2 regions of the Colwellia sp. 5_MG-2023 genome follow, and region 2 is predicted to be linked to the other one. Evidence: predicted binding sites of a transcription regulator. Region 2 holds the regulator's gene; the other holds the start of a gene.
What was found. Region 2 encodes LexA, which represses DNA repair genes until DNA is damaged. Its sites were predicted from a motif close to TACTGTATNNNNATACAGTA; they were not measured.
Positions count from the first base shown of each region.

Region 1 (4,104 bases), on a different contig from region 2:
GATGGCAATATCTCTGTGACTATGCCAGTACCACAATTTGAACCTGCCAAAATTCCATTTACGGCACAAAAAGCTGAGGGCACCTACATTCTACGTAGTGCATCTGAAACAGTACTTTGCGGGGCGGTTTCGTTAGGCAATCCTCATTGTGTTGTTACGGTAGATGATGTGCTTTCAGCTCCGGTGGAGCGTTTAGGTAAAGAGTTGTCATTACATGAACGTTTTCCTGAGCAAGCTAATGTTGGCTTTATGGAAGTAGTTGCGGCTAATCAAATCAAATTGCGTGTCTATGAGCGAGGCGCAGCAGAAACACTGGCTTGTGGTAGCGGCGCTTGTGCAGCTGTTGTGATCGGGCAAATGCAAAATAAATTAAGTAAACAAGTGACTGTTGAATTACCGGGTGGCAAATTAAGAATTTACTGGAAGGGGCCAGGACATCCCGTAAAAATGTCTGGACCAGCAGTACACGTGTTTGACGGGCAACTGTCGATATAATCATCTATCTTTTACGTTTTTTCACTTTCGTTATTGAAGGATCGCAGGTTCATTTATACGCTGTGTACTTTCAATGAAGAGAATAAAACGTGAGTAAGCTGAATAATGAATAATATGAATAATATGAATAATATGAATAATATGAATAATATGAATAATATGAATAAGATATTAATATGAAAAATGAACCAACAATGACCAATGTCGATGACCTGCCGCTTACTGATGAGTTAGTTAGTGCTTACCTGCAAGATAATCCTGATTTTTTCAATCGTAATAATGATTTGATGACCGGGTTAAGACTAAATGATTCACATCGAGGTACTGTTTCACTAGTGGAAAGGCAACAGCAGCAGTTAAGACAGAAAGTACATAATTTAGAAGACGAAATTACTCAGTTACTATCAGTAGCAAATCATAATGAAGGTTTATTTATGCTTTATAGTGACTTGTATCTGCGCTTGATTGACTGCCAATCTGCGAGTGAATTGCTAGACTGTTTAGCACAAACAACAACGGAATTGTTATCTTTATCAGCCTTTAAATTATATTTACTTGATGCGACAACAATTAAACATGAAACCTTGTCTAAAAATGATTGTACAGGTGTAATGCAAAATCGTTTAAGTAATAGCGATTATTATTTTGGTCGTTTACAGCAAAGTGAGCAAGCGTTAATTTTCTCGCAAAACTGTGCGGGTTCAGTTGTGTTAGTCAAGCTGGCTTATGAAGAAAAAGAGTTAGGATTCTTAGCTATTAGTAGTAATGATGCCCATCATTTTGATCCACGAATGGATACTTTATTATTAAGTCAATTCAAGCGATTAGTCGCTAAGTTATTAACACAGCATTTAGCAATTTAAGAGACTTACGCGCAGATCTTATATTAGATTTACTGCCTATGGAAAAGCATGAAGTTTTATCGACGTTTAACTAACATAAAAGCGATCAGTTTTGATTTAGACGATACTCTCTACAGTAATAAGCCAGTGATGGTGGCGATTGAAAAGAAAATGATTGCCTATTTTGCTAATTTAGCTGTCCTTAGTAAAGCAGTAGTAAGTCAGCATCTAGTGTTAGATCACCGGTTTTGGAACACATTTCGTCAGCAAGCGGTGTTAGCGCAGCCTAATTTAGTCCATGACGTAGTTCGAATTAGGTTGGTGACTTATCGCCTTGGTTTTATGGCACTTGGTTTAACTGAAAACGCTGCTGAGCAAGAGGCACAAACGGCGTTAGATTACTTTGTGGCGTTGCGTAGCGATTTTATTGTACCGGAAGCAAGTAAGGCACTCTTGGCGAGTTTAAGTGAACAATATCCTCTTGTTGCTATTAGTAATGGTAATGTCGATACCAAGGCATTAGGTATAGCTGACTATTTTCAACATATTTATCATGCGGGCTGGCAAGCTGACGGCACTTTATTAAGACAAAAACCGATGAGTGATATGTTTGAGCTAGCTTGTCATAAACTCGCTATTAAATCATCTCAGTTGCTGCATGTAGGTGATTGTGGTCGTGCTGATATTCAAGGAGCACTTCAGGCCGGTTGTCAAGCAGCTTGGTTATCTTGTTATGATGTTGGTAAGCCTATTACCGTATTACCCCATATTGAATTGAGTAAAATTACTCAACTTAATCAAATATAGACGTTGCTAGTCACGTAAATATTTAACTGACTGTATATAAGTCCAGTGCTATACTGTTGTTATTTTTATTATTACTCTTCAAAAGTGAAAGGTTTCCTCGATGGATGTTTCAGAATTACTCGACTCTTTAAACGATAAACAGCGTGAAGTAGTTGCAGCGCCAAAACAAAATATGTTGGTGTTAGCGGGAGCTGGTTCGGGTAAAACACGGGTATTAGTACAGCGTATAGCTTGGTTGATGCAAGTTGAGCAAGCAGCCCCACATTCTATTTTAGCAGTAACTTTCACCAATAAAGCTGCAGCAGAAATGCGTGCTAGGGTAGAAGAGGTCACTGGTGGTAATACCCACGGTATGTGGATAGGCACTTTTCATGGTTTAGCCCATCGATTATTGCGTATGCATTTTCAAGAAGCAAAGTTACCACAAAGCTTTCAAGTATTAGATAGTGACGACCAACTGCGATTGATTAAACGTATTATTCGCTCTTTAGAATTGGATGAAAAAAAATGGCCAGCTAAACAATTTGTTTGGTATATCAATGGAAAAAAAGACGAAGGGTTAAGACCACAACATATTGATGCACAATTTGACCCTAGTGAAGAGCTTTTTGTTAAAGTATATAAAGCTTATCAAGAGACTTGTGATCGTGCGGGCCTTGTTGATTTTGCTGAATTATTACTACGCGCCCATGAACTTTGGCTTAATAATCCAGAACTATTATCTCACTATCAACAACGTTTTAGCCATGTATTAGTTGATGAATTTCAAGATACCAATGCTATTCAATATGCATGGTTAACTATGTTAGGTCGTGCGACATCTAAAGTAATGATTGTTGGTGATGATGATCAATCTATCTATGGCTGGCGCGGTGCACGTATTGAAAATATTGAGCGCTTTACGAATGAGTTTGATGATGTTCAAACCATTCGTTTGGAGCAAAACTATCGTTCTACGGCGAATATTCTTAATGCGGCGAATCAGTTAATTAGTAACAATAATAATCGCCTAGGCAAAGAGTTATGGACTGATGATAAAGCTGGAGAAAAGATCTCTGTTTATACCGCTTTTAATGAAATAGATGAAGCACGCTTTATTGTTGGCTGTATCAAAAAATGGCGTGATGATGGCGGTAAGCTTGACGAGGTTGCCATTTTATACCGTTCTAATGCGCAATCACGTTTGATGGAAGAAGCGTTATTACAAAGACAGTTGCCGTATCGTATTTATGGCGGACAACGCTTTTTCGAACGTCAAGAAATCAAAGATGCTTTAGCTTATCTGCGATTAATTAATAATAGAGATGATGATGCGGCCTTTGAACGTATTATTAACACCCCTACTCGAGGGATTGGTAATCAAACAGTGGCGTTAATTCGTGATGCGGCAAGAAGCCAAGCAGTGACCTTGTGGCAAGCGTGTCAACAAATGCTGCAAGCTGAGCAGCTGAAAGGTCGTAGTGCTAAAACTATCACTCATTTTATTCAGTTAATCAATCAACTTGAAGATGATTCGACCGATTTAGACTTAGATCAGCAGGCTAATTTTGTTGTTCAGCATTCAGGGTTGAAAGCAATGTACCAAGCTGAAAAAGGCGAACGTGCAGAACAACGTATTGAAAACTTAAATGAATTAGTTACGGCTTGCCAAACATTTAATAGTGATCCAGAATTAACTGAAGAGCTAACGCCATTAACCGCATTCTTAACGCATGCAGCGTTAGAGTCTGGCGAATCTCAGGCTGATGAATTTGAAGCCGCTGTACAATTAATGACAATGCATTCTGCGAAAGGATTAGAATTTCCGTTGGTATTTATCGCCGGTCTTGAAGAAGGCATGTTTCCATCACAGCAATCAGTGGAAGAAATTGGGCGCTTAGAAGAAGAGCGACGTTTATGCTATGTTGGCATGACAAGGGCCATGAGTAAGCTATACTTATGTCATGCAGAAAGTCGTCGG
Region 1 is NZ_JAUOPW010000007.1:112,892-116,995, reverse strand. Features, by position in the region: gene dapF (diaminopimelate epimerase) at 1-495, shown strand, start outside; gene Q4496_RS07640 (DUF484 family protein) at 672-1,358, shown strand; gene Q4496_RS07635 (HAD-IA family hydrolase) at 1,407-2,144, shown strand; gene uvrD (DNA helicase II) at 2,245-4,104, shown strand, end outside.
Region 1: uvrD (DNA helicase II) is a predicted target of LexA. The motif match lies at 2,173-2,192, and genes of this name have one in related genera.

Region 2 (4,104 bases):
AACAGTGCAATTGAGCCAGTGGCATACACCATAGAGCTATAACCAAATAACTTTTTACGAGCAAAGGCAGGAATGATAGTTGAAACAATACCAAATGCCGGCAAAATCATAATATAAACTTCAGGGTGTCCAAAAAACCAAAAAATATGCTGGAACATTACAGGATCACCGCCCCCAGCAGCATTAAAGAAGCTAGTTCCGAAATAAGTATCGGTCAACACCATAGTAACAACACCCGCTAACACCGGCATAACAGCAATGAGTAAATAAGCCATTATGAAAAATGTCCAAACGAATAATGGCATTTTCATGTAAGTCATACCCGGTGCACGCATATTCATAATAGTCACAACAATATTAATTGCGCCCATAATTGAAGATACCCCCATAATATGAACAGCAAAAACAAAAAATGCCGTGCTCCCATTTGAATATGTTGTCGATAAAGGCGCATAAAATGTCCAACCAAAATTTGGCGCACCGCTTTCCATAAAAAATGAACTAAGCAGAATGGCAAATGCAAAAGGAAGAATCCAAAAACTCCAGTTATTCATTCGCGGTAATGCCATATCCGGCGCACCAATCATCATGGGCAACATCCAGTTAGCAAAACCGGTAAATGCTGGCATTATGGCACCAAAAACCATTATAAGACCATGAACAGTAGTTAACTGATTAAAAAAGTCTGGCTCTACTATTTGTAAACCTGGCTGAAATAATTCAGCACGGATCACCATAGCTAAAGCACCGCCAGTTAATAACATGATAAAAGAAAACCATAAGTAGAGAGTCCCTATATCTTTATGGTTTGTTGTATATAACCATCGCTTAATACCTTTCATTTTATGATCATGATGTGCATCATCAAGCGATTCATCTATTGTATGTGTCGTCATCTCTTACTCCTCGCTTACCGCTTTAACATCTGAGCTTTGTACTAAATCACCGGTTTCATTACCCCAAGCATTACGCTCGAATGTAGTAACCGCGGCGATTTCTTTTAAACTGAGTTGTTTCCCAAACGGAGGCATCATACCCTTGCCGTTAATGACTAAAGTTAAATGCTCTTCAATAGAGCCTTGAGTGGCAATAGCACTCCCTTTAAGTGCAGGAAATGTAGGAGGTAAGCCCAATCCTGTAGGCTGATGACATGCAGCACAATGAGCAAGATATACGGTTTCGCCAAGCTGCATTAGTTCTGCTTTACTCATAGAAGAGCTTAATGATGCCTTCTCTGCATTTTCAGCTTGAGCAGTCAATGCGTGTTGTTCATCCAACCATTTATCATAGTCTTCGCTAGATTTTACTTCGACTACAATCGGCATAAAACCATGATCTTTGCCGCAAAGCTCAGCACATTGACCGCGATAAACTCCAGGCTCATCAACATTTGTCCAAGCTTCATTTATAAAGCCGGGATTAGCATCTTGTTTAACAGCAAAAGCAGGAACCCACCAAGAATGAATAACATCATCAGAAGTAATTAAAAAGCGCACTTTTTTATTAGCAGGAATAACTAAAGGCTTGTCCACTTCAAGTAAGTAATCTTCTCCTTTTAGAGCACCATTACCACTAAAGCTACCGTCCTGATTTTCATACTGCTCGCGCGGGGTAGACAATACCGAGTAATATTCAATATTTTGATCAAAATATTTATAATGCCACTTCCACTGCGAGCCTGTAACTTGAATAGTGACATCGGAGTTATCATTATTTTCCATGTCAATTAAGGTACTAGTTGCCGGAACGGCCATTGCGATAAGAATAACGACAGGAATTGCCGTCCAGAGTATTTCTACTTTAGTGCTTTCATGAAAGTCAGCTGCTTTTGCTCCTTTTGATTTACGATGGAAGATCATAGACCAAAACATCGCTCCAAAAACAACAACCCCAATACCAGTACATATGTAGAGTGCTAGCATATGTAAATCATACACCTCCCTACTAACTGCCGTTACGCCTTTAGTCAAATTTAACTGTGAATCTGACCAAGCTGAACTGGAAAATAAGCTTAAACAAACAAGACAAATTTCCATCCACCAACGTTGATTACTTCTATTCACTCAACCTCTCCCCTATCAATATTTACTTCGTTTTAAATAAAATCGGTGTAATAATTCACCGTTTAAAACAACATATAAAAATAGAAAACAGAAAAGCAGCAATGTACATCAAAAATCATTTAACTGATGATCTGTTAATTTAGTTATTATTATTTTCTAATTAAGCACTTAATTTGAAATTTATTAAATTAACTGACGTGATATGACTAATTCAAATGACATAAGCGTAAATATTTAAGTTTAGCTATCGAATTAGCGCATTGACGTCTTTTTTATTCTTATTCAGTTTTTTGCTAGTTATAGCAATCTCACTAGCTATGTGATCATTTCTACTTGCTAAAATCACCAACTACATCATTATTTATTTAATAATTAGAACAACTAGTTATTGAAATAAATGCCTTGTATTTGGCTGTTTTTTCTACGTATAAAATTGTTCACTTAATTAATGAAATTGGTATTAATTTGTTCGATTCACCTTCTAGAATCGCTCAAAACTTAACCTAGGTCAAATTATAATTTAGATAAAAGCTAATATAATCAATAGAGTAACTACTCTAAGCTGTCTCTATAGCATGACTGGTATAGTCTAGGGGAATTTTGGCTATTGATATAATCAATAATTATTAATTGATTATTTAACAACCAAATTTGAGAGGTTTTTATTTAATAAAATAAAGCTAGTGAATATAACTAATAAAAATTGTCACTAAGGTATAGCAACAATTAAAAAATATAAAAAAGAAAACTTACATCCAATTGCCGTTACGAATAATACCAACAGCAAGCCCTTCAATGTAGAAATCTTGAGAACTAAGATCTACCTTGATAGGTTCAAAATCTTCATTTTCAGCTTGTAAATAGACGATATTACCATCACGTTTGAAGCGTTTTACTGTCACTTCATTTTCTACTCTAGCAACAATCACTTGACCATTTTGCACGTCAGTTGTTTGATGTACTGCTAATAGATCACCATCTAAAATACCAATATTTTTCATGCTTTCACCATTTACTCGTAACAAGTAATTAGCCACGGGGTGGAATAAACTACCACTCATTTGATAATGCTCTTCAACATGCTCTTCGGCTAAAATTGGCTCACCAGCAGCTACTCTACCAATAAGAGGAAGACCTTCTTCTTCAATAAACTGCTCAGATAACCGTATGCCACGAGATGTTCCTGGCAACATTTCAATATAACCTTTTTTTGCTAATGCTTTTAAATGTTCTTCTGCTGCATTGGCAGATTTAAAACCAAAAAAACTCGCTATTTCGGCTCTAGTAGGTGGCATTCCTGTTTCTTGAATTTTATCTTTAATCAAGTCAAATATTTGTTGTTGACGATTAGTTAACGGCTTTAATTCATTTGTTGCTAGCATTAGCTTTTCCTTTCTAGGTAAAGACCTGTATTTATTCACAACTGTCATTATATACAGCCAACTAATAAACGCAAGAGGTTACTAAGAACCTTAGGATCATATTCTTAGAATATGGACTTAAAATTATCAATATAATTAACGTGATAGGAGAATGAATCAGTTTAAAACCTGATCATTTACTTTAATGAACAGGCTTGATAAATACACATGCGTATTTATCAGTTTTATTTGAACAAAATAATTTTGGGAAAGCAGAAAACAAGTTAATCAATATTAATTGAGTGCCAATCCAGAAGAGAATGCGAGTAAGCATTTGATCTACAGTAATAAAAGATAGTGGCTCACTTAATTATAAAGTGAGCCACTAATCAAACTAAAAAACTAAACGGTAGCGACCACGGCTATCAGGCGTACCTAAAAAGGTAAGGAATGACGACGAATGTCGCCTGTTCTTATTAGGCGAATAAATTCGCCCCTACGGTGATGTCGATCACCTTCGCCTAACAATGTTTTTTGTTAGGGCGTATGTAGGGTGAATATAGGGGCGACTTCAGTCGCCTGTTCTTTTTATTAAGGCGAATAAATTCGCCTCTACGGTGATGTCGAGCACCTTCGCCTAATAATGTTCTTTGTTAAGGCGTATGTAGGGGCGACTTCAG
Region 2 is NZ_JAUOPW010000013.1:96,933-101,036, forward strand. Features, by position in the region: gene ctaD (cytochrome c oxidase subunit I) at 1-896, opposite strand, end outside; gene coxB (cytochrome c oxidase subunit II) at 900-2,063, opposite strand; gene lexA (transcriptional repressor LexA) at 2,813-3,445, opposite strand.